DNA from 2 places in the Streptomyces sp. NPDC046712 genome. Region 1 is predicted to be linked to the other one. Evidence: riboswitches for the same ligand, from Rfam matches in the RefSeq annotation. Region 1 holds a riboswitch; the other holds the start of a gene.
The links. Region 1 has a riboswitch for cyclic di-AMP ahead of ABZ939_RS14275 (transglycosylase family protein). Riboswitches for the same ligand answer to the same signal wherever they lie in the genome.
Positions count from the first base shown of each region.

Region 2: it holds a riboswitch for cyclic di-AMP, as region 1 does, so the genes downstream of both, ABZ939_RS33775 (LysM peptidoglycan-binding domain-containing protein) here and ABZ939_RS14275 (transglycosylase family protein) in region 1, are expected to answer to the same signal.

Region 1 is NZ_JBEYYW010000009.1:62,655-69,167, forward strand. It holds gene eno (phosphopyruvate hydratase) at 1-445, opposite strand, end outside; gene ABZ939_RS14275 (transglycosylase family protein) at 780-1,469, opposite strand; cyclic di-AMP (ydaO/yuaA leader) riboswitch at 1,473-1,647, opposite strand; gene ABZ939_RS14280 (transglycosylase family protein) at 1,907-2,830, opposite strand; gene ABZ939_RS14285 (cytochrome P450) at 3,010-4,251, opposite strand; gene ABZ939_RS14290 (globin domain-containing protein) at 4,381-5,586, shown strand; gene ABZ939_RS14295 (nucleoside triphosphate pyrophosphohydrolase) at 5,590-6,513, opposite strand, start outside.
Region 2 is NZ_JBEYYW010000038.1:42,958-49,470, reverse strand. It holds gene ABZ939_RS33785 (LapA family protein) at 1-21, shown strand, start outside; gene ABZ939_RS33780 (phosphocholine-specific phospholipase C) at 271-2,295, shown strand; cyclic di-AMP (ydaO/yuaA leader) riboswitch at 2,572-2,757, shown strand; gene ABZ939_RS33775 (LysM peptidoglycan-binding domain-containing protein) at 2,762-3,643, shown strand; gene ABZ939_RS33770 (hypothetical protein) at 3,814-4,959, shown strand; gene ABZ939_RS33765 (hypothetical protein) at 5,168-6,346, opposite strand; gene ABZ939_RS33760 (phosphoribosyltransferase family protein) at 6,401-6,513, opposite strand, start outside.

The DNA.
Region 1 (6,513 bases):
TCATCGGAACGGGCAGCAGGTGCGCGTTCGGGCCGCCCAGGTAGCGGAAGAGCGGAAGGTCGGAGGCCTCGGACGCGGCGTGCGCGACGGCGAGGGAGACGCCGAGGATGGCGTTGGCGCCGAGCGAGGCCTTGTTGTCGGTGGCGTCCAGGTCGAACATGGCCTGGTCGATCAGGCGCTGCTCGGTGGCGTCGTAGCCGACGAGCTCCGGGCCGATCTGCTCGATCACGGCGAGGACGGCCTTCTCGACGCCCTTGCCCTGGTAGCGGTTCTTGTCTCCGTCACGGAGCTCAATGGCCTCGAACGCACCGGTGGAGGCACCGGACGGAACGGCAGCACGGCCGGTGCTGCCGTCGTCGAGGCCGACCTCGACCTCGACCGTGGGGTTGCCTCGGGAGTCCAGGATTTCCCGGGCTACGACGACGTCGATGGACGGCACGAGCATCTCCTTCTGGGATGTGACGCTAGATGTGACGCAAGCTGTGCAGGGTCGCTTTGGCCTTGCGACAAGAGCCTAACCGGCTCCGGGGCTCCAGCCAGCCGGGCGCCCGCCCCCTGGGACGAAAAAGGACCCAAGGGCATGCATCAGGGGACGAATGACCCCGAAGCTACCCTCCGGTAACGCGAGAAACCCCGCCCCACTGCACCCGGCCCCGGCCCGGTAACGCGGAAACCCCGGCCCGTCGCGCACGGGGGAAGGGGCGCGACGGGCCGGGGTGGTCACCGCGGGAGGGTCGTAGGGGCCGCGTGAGCCGCCGGACTCACGCGAACCGCCGGGCTCACTTCAGGTGAAGCTGCTGGCCCGGGTAGATCAGGTCGGCGTCCTCGACGACGTCCTTGTTGAGCTGGAAGAGCTTCTCCCAGCCACCCTTGACGTCGTGGGCGGCGGCGATCTTGCTCAGGGTGTCGCCGGCGACGACCTTGTACTCGCCGTCGCCCTTCTTGACCTTCTTGCCGGTCGGGGTGGTGACGGTCTTCTTCGACTCGGCCTTCCTGGGCGTCACCTTCGGAGCCGGGCGCTGCTCGCTGCGGGTGGTCGGCTGCTCGGCCGTCCGCTCCGGGGCGGGGGCGCTCTCGGCGGTGCCGCCGGTGTACGCGGCGCCGGAGAGGCCCACGCCACAGCTCGGCCACGCGCCCTTGCCCTGGCCGGCCAGGACCTTCTCGGCGATCTCGATCTGCTGCGACTTCGAGGCCTGGTCGGCGGTGGCGGCGTACGCGGTGCCACCGTAGGCGGCCCAGGTGGAGGCGGAGAACTGCAGGCCGCCGTAGTAGCCGTTGCCGGTGTTGATGGACCAGTTGCCGCCGGACTCGCACTGGGCGACGGCGTCCCACTCGGAGGCGGTGGCGGCCGAGGCGGACCCGGCGGTCATCAGCGGGGCGGCGACGGCGACACCGGCGACACCGGCGAGGGCGACGGCGCGGGCGGCCTTGGAGGGACGACGGTGTTTGCCCTTGGCGGAAAACAGCATGGGACTTCTCCTCACCGACGCCTACGAGGTGAGCTGTCGGGTTCGGGCCATGTGAGTTGCCCGGCCGCGCGACCTAGCGCGCGGCTTCACCCCAAGCCGCTCCGTGGCCGTCTGTCTCAACGGCCGGGGGCGGCACTTACCTTGGGTCCCCCGCTCCTGCCTTCGGCGCATGACGCGACGACTGTTCCCATCGGCCGACGGCAGGATTCGGCGTACCGGTCGACGGGGCCCGCGGTGGCGAGCGGTGACGACCGTAGACACAGACCTCTCCGAAGTTCAAAGACGTCCATTGAGGAAAAATCGCCCGTACTTGCTTCGGGACGAAGGGTGTTTACGCAGGTGAGAGGTGACGGAAGCAAAGTTTGCGGACGCGACACGCCAGTTGAGACAAAGAGACCCATGTCTCACTTGCTCAGAACCGGACATACAGTCCCGAACTAACCCGTCGCTCCAGGCAGATCGATCGTCAGGTCGAGGCTCTGGCCAGGGAGGATGAGGTCCGGATCGGCGCCCACCGTGGAGCGGTTGGCGTCGTAGAGGGCGCCCCAGCCACCCGGGAGTTCGTTCTCCCGAGCAATCTCGGTGAGGTTGTCACCCGGCTGCACGGTGTATTCGCCGGACTTGCCCTTGATGTCCGTAACGTCCTTGGTGTTCTCGACGCCCTTGCCGCCCTCGGAGCCCGTTCCGTCCGCAACGTCCGGATTGATGACATCCGTACCGGGCGTCGCGCCGCTTGTCGGCGCGTCAGTCGGCGCGGCATGGCGACCCGTTTCGCCATCCTTGTCCGGATTGACTGTCTCCTCCGGGGCCGCGTCACCGCGATGCTTGCCGGTGCCCGGGGTCGCGGGCGCGGAGGGCGTGGTGGACGTGGCGGGCGTCTCCGTGGTGGCGTCAGGGGCCGGAGTCACGGGCGCGGTGGTCTCGGGGCCGGCCGTCTCGGGGGTGGTGGCCGCCGAGGTGGGCGGAAGGCCCGCCGTGCGGTTCGACTCCGCGACGGGACCCGTGGGCTCCGCCGGCGTGACGGCCGGGCCCGGGTCGACGCCGGGTGCGGCGCCGTCGTTCGTCAGTCCGGCGATCGGGGCGCAGGTGGCCCACTGGGTGGATCCCCCGGCGAGCGCCGTCTCGGCCACCGCGATCTGCTGGGCGCGGCTGGCGAGGTCCGCGCTGGTCGCGTACACCAGGCCGCCGTACGCCTCCCAGGTCTCCTGGGTGAACTGGAGCCCGCCGTAGAGCCCGTTGCCGAAGTGGGCGCTCCACAGACCGCCCGACTCGCACTCGGCGACCCGGTCCCAGGTGGCGGCGTCGGCCGCGGAGGCGGAGCCGGCCGCGAGCAGCGGCAGCGCGAGGGCCGATCCCGTCACGCCTGCGGCGACAACGATGGCGGGGGCCTGGCGGGGTCTGCGGTGTCGTCCGTTCCCGGAGCGCATGCGGGGTGCCTTTCGCGTGACTGCTGAGGTGACGGTGAACGTAGCGGCATTCGAACGTCAGTCACAAGTCGATGCAGCGGAGATCACGTAAAAGTCACAGTCTTGACGGACCGTCAGCGCGCAAGTGGTGCGAACTCGACAGGAAGCGTGCGCAATCCACGCATGATGAGCCCGCCGCGCCAGCGCAGATCGGCAGGATCGGCGGCAAGTCGGAGGTCCGGCAGGCGAGTCAGCAGCGTCGCGAGCGCGATCTGTCCCTCGAGTCGGGCGAGCGGGGCGCCGATGCAGTAGTGGATGCCGTGCCCGTACCCCAGGTGCTGGTTGTCACGCCGCGACAGATCGAGGGTGTCCGGCTCGTCGAAGCGTGCCGGGTCACGGTCGGCGGCGGCGAGCACGACGAGGACCGGGTCGCCCGCCGGGATCTCCTGCCCGCCGATGGTCAGCGGCTCCATGGCGTACCGCCAGGTCGCCAGCTCCACCGGCCCGTCGTAACGCAGCAGCTCCTCGACCCCGGTCTCCAGCAGACCCCGCTCCCCCGCCGCGAGCGAGGCCTGGAGACGCGCGCGCTCGCCCGGGTTGCGCAGCAGGGCGTACACGCCGTTGCCGATGAGGTTGACGGTGGTCTCGAACCCCGCGAAGAGAAGGATGAACGCCATCGCGGCGGCCTCGTTCTCGGTGAGGTGCTCGCCGTGGTCGGACGCCTTGATGAGCCCGGAGATCAGATCGTCGCCCGGGTCGAGCCGCTTGCGGTGGATCAGCTCCGCGAGATAGCCGCGCATCTTCTTGACCGACCGCGCCACCCCGCCGCGCGGCCCTCCGCCGTGCCGGATCATCATCCCGGCCCAGTCCCGGAAGTCGTCCTGGTCCTCGCGGGGAACGCCGAGCAGGTCGCAGATCGCGTAGATGGGCAGCGGGAAGGCGAACTCGTGGATGAGGTCGGCCTCCCCCTTCTCCGCGAAGGAGTCGATCAGCCGGTCCGTCAGCTCCTGCACCCGCGGTGCGAACTCGGCGACCCGGCGCGGGGTGAACGCCTTCGACACCAGCCGCCGCAGCCGGGTGTGGTCCGGCGGGTCGATGTTGAGCAGATGTGTCATCAGCTCGGCCTTGCGCTCCCCCGGGATCCCCGTCTTCCCCTTGGCGTGCGCGGGCTCGTCGTGGTGCGCCGGGTTCTTCGACAGACGCTGGTCGGCGAGGGCCTGCCGGGCGTCGGCGTACCGCGTCACCAGCCAGGCCTCGACCCCGCTGGGCAGCTTCGCCCGGTGGACGGGCGCGTGCTCGCGCAGCCAGGCGTAGGCGGGGTACGGATCGGTCGCGAACTCCCAGGTGAAGAGCTCGGGGGCGGGGGGCGTGCTCACCCTGAGACGGTACAAGGTCGCCATCGCGCCGGCTTCCCGACGGCCGGGCACGGCTCGGGGCGGCTCGGGACGTCCTCGGGTCCGGCGATGTGATCGTCCTGTGAAGACGCGTGACCTAGATTCATCCGCGTGGATGCCCAGTTGCTCAGAAGCACGTTCGCCGTCGTCGAGAGACGGGCCGAACACGCCGTCACCTTCTTCTACTCCCATCTCTTCTGGCACAACCCGGGCGTCCGCGAGCTCTTCCCCGAGGACATGCGACCCCAGCGCGACCGGCTCTTCGCCGCGCTCACCCATGTCGTGACCCACCTGGAGGACCCCCGGCTGCCGGCGTACCTCGCCCATCTGGGCCGCGACCACCGCAAGTTCCTGGCCGCGCCCGCCCTCTACGCCGCCGTCGGGGCCAGCCTCACCGCCGCCTTCGCGCACGCCGCCGGGGCCGCCTGGAACATCGAGGCCGAGAAGGCGTGGACCGAGGCGTACGGGTACGTAGCCGAGCTGATGATCCGGGGCGCCGAGGAGGCGGCGGCGGACGGGGAGCCGGCCTGGTGGGACGCCGTCGTGACGCGCCACGAGCGGCTCGGCGAGGACCTGGCCGTGCTGACCCTGCGCCCGCGGCAGCCCTTCGCGTACCTGCCCGGCCAGTACGTCGGCGTCAGCTCGCTGCGCGTGCCGCGGGTGTGGCGGACGTACTCCCTGGCCAACGCCGCCCGGGCGGACGGGACGGTCGATCTGCACATCAGCCGGATCCCCGGCGGCGCGATGAGCACGGCGCTCGTCGACGAGGTGCGCGTGGGCGAGCCGCTGCGGCTGAGCGCGCCGGGCGGCGCGCTGACCTTACAGAGCGCGCCGGGCCGGCCCCGGACCTACATCGCCGCAGGGACCGGCTGGGCGCCGGTCAAGGCCCTCCTCGAAGAGGTGGCGCAGGAGCCCGGGTCCGTCGAGGGCCGGCTCTTCCTGGTCGCCCGGGCCAAGGAGTACCTGTACGGGCGGGAGGACGTCGCGCGCCTGAAGGAGCGCATACCCGGGCTGAACGTCACGTACATCACCTCCGCGCCACGCCACCGGCGCGACCAGGCCACCGAGCGGCTGATCCACGCGCTGTACGCCTGCGGCAACTGGCCCTCCCACGAGGTGTACGTCGCGGGCCCGCCCGGCTTCCTCGCCGAGACCGTCCCGGTCCTGGAGCACCTCGGCGTGGCCCGGCTCCACCACGACCGCCTCCCGGCCGTGGGCCGCTTCCGCACCCGTCCCTCGTCCACCGCGGAGTGGCTCCTCGAGCCCCCGGAGCTGAGGTGGCACGACCCCGAGGCGAGGGCGCCGCGCGAGCCCTGAGGCTCAGCCGGTCGGGACGCCCTCGGTCGCACGGATCGTGTCCCGGTACGCGCGGGCCGCGGCCCGCAGGGCCGCCTCCGGGTCGACGCCTTCGGCCTCCGCTCGGGCGGCGAGGGCGAGCAGGTCGTAGCCGATGCCCTCACCCGCGGGCAGCGCCACGTCCAGGCCCGCCGTGCGCACCCGGCCCGCGAGCTTCGCGGCGAGCGCGAGACCGGGCTGACCCAGCGGCACCCCGTCGGTGACCGACTCGCGCTGCTTCTCGATCGCCTTCGTGCGCAGCCAGTGCGCCTTGACCTCCTCCGGCGTCTCGGCGGTCGCGTCGCCGAAGACGTGCGGGTGGCGGTGGATCAGCTTCTCGACGATCGTCCCGGCCACGTCGTCGACGGAGAAGGGCTCCTCCTCGTCCTCCTCGGCGATCCGGGCGTGGAAGACGACCTGGAGGAGGACGTCCCCGAGCTCCTCGCGCAGCTCGTCGCGGTCGCCCTCCTCGATCGCCTCGACGAGTTCGTACGCCTCCTCGATGCCGTACTTGGCGAGCCCCTTGTGCGTCTGCTGCGAGGACCACGGGCACTCGCGGCGGATGCGGTCCATGACCTGCACCAGGTCGAGCAGGCGGGCGCCGGGCAGGTCGTACGAGCCGGGCAGCAGCTCCAGGTCGGGCATCGTGACGCGACCGGAGCCGGCAAGCCGGGCGAGCCCGTCGGTCAGGGCCTGGTCGCCCTCGCCGGAGGGCAGGACCACGACGGTCCGTCCCCCCGCGCAGGCGTCGACGAGATCCTGCGCGGCCGGGCGGGCGTGCTCGACGGCGACTCCCGCCTCGCGGAGGTACGGCAGCTGGGGGTGGTGCTCGTCGGCGCACAGCACCCGGTCGGCACCGTGCAGCGCCTGCCACGCGGGCCAGGACAGCAGTCCGGGCGCCACGCGGTG
Region 2 (6,513 bases), on a different contig from region 1:
CATCGGCGGGCCCGGCGCTGACCGGCCCGCATCCTGTCGCCGACCCCGCCGGCGCAGGTGATCGCGGCGCGAACGGCCGGGGTGTCCGTGCCGGCCATCGGGAGCCGATGAGCCCCATTGGTTCGTCCTGCCACCAATCAGAGCCCAACCTCTCACCACCCCTCGGAAGTTCACCCAAGAATTACCGCACGGATCTATACCTTTAAGGCCGCCTCCCCCATCCTGTCCTCGGTGTGCCACTGGGGCACGCAGTGACGCGAGAGGCGGGGCATGACTCCCATCAGCCGCAGGGGTTTCGTCGGTATCGGGGCAGGTCTCGTGGCGAGTGCCGCCCTCCCCACGGGCACGGCATCGGCCACCGCCGCGGCCGCCACGGGCACCATCACCGACGTCAAGCACGTGGTGATCCTCATGCAGGAGAACCGCAGCTTCGACCACTACTTCGGCAGGCTGCGCGGCGTCCGCGGCTTCGGCGACCGGGCCGCCGGCAACATCCCGGGCGGCTGGGGGACCTTCAACCAGCCCAACTGGGGTGGCCGGCAGTACCCGTGGAAGCTCAGCGCCACCCCGCCCGCCGGTGGTGTCGACGGCGAGACCCTGGCCCAGTGCAACGGCGACCTTCCGCACAGCTGGACCTCGCAGCACGCGGCCTGGAACAAGGGCCGCATGGACAACTGGGTGACCGGGGTCGGCAACACCCGCACCCTCGGCTACCTCGACCGCGGCGACATCCCCTTCCACTACGCCCTCGCCGACAACTACACCGTCTGCGACGCGTACTTCTGCTCCGCGCTCAGCGCCACGGGCCCCAACCGCACCTTCCTGTGGAGCGGCAAGATCGACGCGTCCAGCAAGGACGGCGGCGACGAGTCCGGGCTCACCTGGGAGACGTACGCCGAGGCACTCCAGCGCGCCGGTGTGAGCTGGAAGGTCTACCAGAACGCGCAGGACAACTACGGCGACAACGGCCTCGCGTACTTCAAGAGGTTCACCGACGCCCGGCCCGGCGACCCGCTGTACGACCGCGGCATGGGATCGGTCCCCAAGGTCACGGGCTCGACCCCGGACGACATCGCCGCCGCGATCCGCGCCGACGTCCTCGCCGGCACGCTCCCCCAGGTCTCCTGGGTCGTGGCCAACGAGGCCTTCTCCGAGCACCCGTACGCCCCGCCCGGTGACGGCGCGCACTTCGTGGACCTCGTCTACCGTGCGCTCGCCGCGAACCCCGAGGTCTTCGACGGGACGGTCCTCTTCCTCAACTACGACGAGAACGACGGCTTCTTCGACCACGTCCCGCCGCCGGTCGCCCCGCCCGGCACCCCGGGCGAGTACCTCGACGGCGTCCCGATCGGTCTCGGCTTCCGCGTCCCGATGCTCGTCATGTCCCCGTGGACGCGAGGCGGCTGGGTGAGCTCCGAGGTCTTCGACCACACCTCCGTCCTGCGTTTCATGGAGACCTGGACGACCGCCCTCGGCACCCCCGCCACCTGCCCCAACATCAGCGCCTGGCGGCGCAAGGTGACGGGCGACCTGACCGGGGTCTTCGACTTCGCGCACCCCGTCCACGGCGTGCCCTCGGGCCTGCCCTCCACCGCCAAGGTGATCGGGCAGTCCACCTGCGGCCCGCTGCCCAACCCCGTGCCGCAGGACAACGCCCTGCCCGCGCAGGAGGCCGGCACCCGACCGGCGCGCGCCGTGCCGTACCAGGTCAACGGCAACCTCGACCGGTTCGAGTTCGGCGCGGCGGGGAAGATCCTGGCCTGGTTCTCCATGACGAACCAGGGCGCGCAGGCGAAGCGCGCCGCGCACTTCACGATCCATCCGCACCAGTACCGGGACACGGCCGCCTGGCAGTACACCGTCGACGCGGGCGCGACGTCGACGGACTACTTCAACATCGGGACGGGCTCGGGCTCGGGCAAGTACGACATCTCGATGATGGGCCCGAACCGCTTCCTGCGCCGTTTCATCGGCGACGCGTCGAAGGCGGGCAAGGCCATCGAGGTCGCGGCCCGCTTCGCGACCGAGCCGGGCACCGGGAAGACGGCGATCTACTTCACGATGACCAACAACTCCGCCGCTCCGGTGACCTTCACCATCCGTTCGAACGCCTACCGCACCGACGGGCCGTGGACGTACACGGTCGCGGCGAACTCCTCGCGCGAGGACTTCTTCAACGCCGTGGCCTACCACAACGGCTGGTACGACTTCACGATCCTGGCCGACATCGACGGCACCTGGTCGCGCCGTTACACAGGTCACATCGAGACGGGCGCGGCAAGCGTCACAGGCTGACGTACACCACCAGGTCCTACCAAAAGGGATACAAGGGGTTTTACCTCACCCTTGTATCCCTTTTCTCAACTCAGCTGAATTTACTGGAATGACCGATTTGACACCTCGGGTGAGATGAATCACGCCAGGGGGTGACGGGGGCCTTTCGACACCTTCCGTCCCCTTGCCCGGCAAGGAAGTTCGGCCCGTCGGGAGCGATGGAGAACGCCTCCTCGAATTACCCGCGTACCCGGCGTCTTGTTTCTGTCGACATTTCTCGCCTACGGTCACCTCGACCCGGACGGACCGCCGAATCCTGCCACCGTCCGAAAAGACCGACCATTCACCCGAAGGCAGGAGCGGGGGACCCACTATTCGCCGGCCCGGATTCTCCGGAACGGCTCGGGGTGAAGTCGCACATGTGCGGCCGGGCATCTCCAGCCCGAACCCGACAGCTCACCCCGCAGGCGCCGGAGAGGAATGCAACATGCCCGCTCACGGTAAGCACCGGCGCCCCAGGCGACGTCCCCTGACCCGCGGTATCGCCCTCGCGAGCACGGGTGGTGCCGCACTGGCCCTGCCCCTGGTCGCCACGGCCACCGCCCACGCGGCGCCCCAGTCGGCCCCGGAGATCGCCCCCGCCGAGAAGACCGTCTTCAGCGCCCCGGCCAAGATCGCGGAATCAATTCCCACCGCGCAGAATTCTCCCGCGAAGATCTATAAGGTCGTCCGCGGCGACTCCCTTTCGTTGATCGCGCAGGAGCAGGATGTGCAGGGTGGCTGGAAGGCCCTGTACCGAGCGAATCGCAGCGTCGTGGGTGACAACCCGTCACTTATCCATCCTGGACTCGAACTGACGCTCCGCGGGAAATCCGCCGCCGCTCCGAAGAAGCCGAAGTCCACGCCCCGTACGGACTCCGACCGGGCCGACCGCTCGCAGCAGCGCAGCGCCACCCCCGGCAAGGCGGCTCCCACGAAGGCGGCCCCGAAGAAGGCCGCCACCGCCGCCGCTGCCCCCGCGGCCGCGGCCGCGGCTGCCAAGAGCTACAGCAACGACCTCGACGGCTGGATCCGCGAATCGCTGGACGTCATGGCGAAGTACGGCATCCCCGGCACGTACGAGGGCATCCACCGCAACATCATGCGTGAGTCCTCGGGCAACCCGCAGGCCATCAACCTCTGGGACTCCAACGCCGTGAAGGGCACCCCGTCCAAGGGTCTCCTCCAGGTCATCGAGCCGACCTTCCTCGCCTACCACGTGCCCGGCACGTCGATGGACCTCTTCGACCCCGTCGCCAACATCACCGCGGCCTGCAACTACGCCGCGGACCGCTACGGCTCCATCGACAACGTCAACGGGCCCTACTGACCCCCGCGGCGTGACTGAAAGGCCCCGGCCCCCTCGTGGGGCCGGGGCTTCGTCGTCCCTCCAAGCGGTATGGGGTATTCCGTCCCGCGACATGGACATGCCGGGGCAGTATGGCCGCCTGATGATCCGCGGCCGGGGACCGCGGGTCCCGTCCCAGGGGGGAACCACAGATGAAGAGAGCTCTTGCCGTGCCGGCTGCCGCCATCGCGCTGGCCGGTCTGCTCACGGCGGCCGGTCCCGCGGCGGCGGACACCGGCGGGGCCGAGACCGCCGCGGGATGCGCGAGCGGCCCGCAGGTCCTGCCTTCGCTGCCGCCCGCCGCCGGCGGCGGCATCTCCACCGAGGGTGTGCACGACCTCGGCCCGCGCGGCCTGGCCGTGGGGGCGAGTGGGGGTCTGCCCGTGTACTGGACGGGTGAGCGACTGCGCCGGGTACCGATGCCCGAGGGCTACGACGAAGGCACGGTCCGGGCCGTCAACCGGCAGGGACTCATGGCCGGTTGGGTGAGCCGGCGGTCGGACCGCGCGACGGCACTGTTCACCTACCGCCCCGGGGCGCCGTCGGTGCGGCTGCTCACCGAGGGCGTGGCCCCGGGCGCGGCCGACGTCGACGTCAGCGACACCGGGATCGTCGCGGCCGTCGACGCCGACGGGACGGCGAAGGCATGGCGCGGCGGAGAGGTCGTGCGGACCCTGCCGCTGCCGCCGGACGCCGGTCCGGGCACCGTCGTCACACGCGTCACCGGCATCAACGCGCGCGGCGACGTGATCGGCGCGGCCGAGCAGTCGTACGACGGCCCCGACGGCTGGACCTGGAGCTCCTTCCCGGTCCTGTGGCCGGGGGACGGCGGCCCGGCCCGCGCGCTGCCGGTCGCCCGCGCGGAGTATCTGGTGCACAACATGGCCGAGGGCATCGACGACGCGGGGCGGGTGGTCGGGTACGTCTCGGTCAGCGACCGGTACGACCCGGAGCGCGAGCCGCAGACCTGGACGCCCCCGTACCAGGATCACGGCTCCTCCCCCGGCGTCCTGGCCGGGCAGACAGAAGGCGACTTCGGGGCGGTCAGCCCGACGACCGGTGTCTCGGTCGGCACGGCCATGACCCACGGGGAGGACACCACGGCGGTGCCGTACCAGGCGCAGCTGTGGCCCGGCCACGGACCGGTCCTCGCCCTGCCCTCCCTCGCCGCGGACCGCGACGCGTCGGCCCGCGCCGTGTCCGACGACGACCGGGTCGGCGGGGTCGCCGTCGACGCCTCGTGGGTCGCCCACCCGGTGATCTGGCACTGCGCGAGCCGTCAGGCGTACGTGCCCTAGGCCTGTCCGGCGGATCAGGGTCGGACATGCCGCGGCCCCAGGCCCCCAGGGCCTGGGGGATGCGGCGAGGTGCCGTGCCAGGCGTCGCGGACCCGGCCATGATCCGCCGGACAGGCCCTGGGGCTGTCTTCCGGATCATGCCGGATCGGCGAGCGGCGTCCGGTGCGTGCCAGGCGTCGCGAGCCTGGCAAGATCCGGAAGGCACCCCCTAGGGCACCAGGTCCTGGGGCCGGGTGGAGCTCTGGGCGGTGGCCGTGGTGTGGGCGCTCTCGGCGCGGCGCACGGCCACCCGCAGGGTCACGGTGGCCGCGAGACCCGCCACCAGGCCCCAGGTCAGGGCGGCCGGGACGCCGCCGCCCAGGACCGCGGACATGTGCAGCAGCCCCCAGCGCAGGCCGGCCCCGTCCGTCGCCAGCCGCAGGACCTGGCTCGCGAGCAGCCCGAGGACGGTCGCGCAGACCGCGCCCGCCGCCATGGCCGGGACGGTGGCCCGGGTGAGCAGTCCGGGCAGCCGCCGCAGTGCGAACCACACCACGGCGAGCAGCAGCACGTCGGCGGCCCGGTACAGCAGCCAGTCGCCGAGCGGCACGCCCGCCGGGCTCGCCCAGGCACCGAGCAGCAGCCACTGGCGCAGGAGGTCGCCCGGTTCGGCGAACAGTCCGCCGTCCGGGGAGACGGTCTGCAGGGCGGCGGCGACCGGATGGTACGAGAGGACCACCAGGGACAGCGCGATCGCCGCGGTCCCGGCCGTGGCGGCCAGGCGGGCGGCACGCGCCGGGACGACCTCCTGCGGCAGCGGACCCGCGCCCTTGGCGGTGATCCGCGCGGCGAGCACGGTCACGGCCGCCGCGACCAGCGCGGTCGCCACCAGAACCTGCCGCCCGGCGGAGATCATGCCCGCCAGCTGGGGCAGGATGCGGTAACTGCCATGACCCTGCGCGGCGATCAGCCACGGCGCGGAGACGGTCACCGCCAGCGTGCCGGCCACCAGGCCCCAGGCCCACACCGCGAGCAGCGTCGCGGGCAGTCGGCCGTGCACCGGCGGCAGCCTGCGGACCAGGAGCAGCGCCCCGGGCAGGAAGAAGGCGAAGACCGCGCAGAAGCGAATCTGCATGGCGGTGGTGTACAGCGAGAGGTAGCGGTTGCCGTCGGTGCCGGCCGTGTCCTCGATACCGCCGGACATCTCGGCGCCGAGCCGGAGCGCGGCCGGGGGGTCGTACGCCCAGGGCATGAGCCAGCCTTCGAGCTCGGCGGCGGCCCGGCCGCCGAACACCCCGGTGGAGCCCGGCAGATGCAGTGCGCTCGTGCTCGCCCCCGCCCACCAGAGAAGCGCCGTGAGCAGCAGCCCTCCGGCCAGTGCCGGTATCGCCGCGCGCCGGTATGTCATGTACGTTCCCCGCCCTTGATCGTGCACCCCGTGCATCCCCTGGTCTGCTGGAGGTTACGGGACGTGGCCACCGAAGTGGTCGGCGAACCAGCCGGCCGCGAGGTCGCCGACCCGTTCCAGGGTGCCCGGTTCCTCAAAAAGGTGAGTGGCGCCGGGGACGACGACGA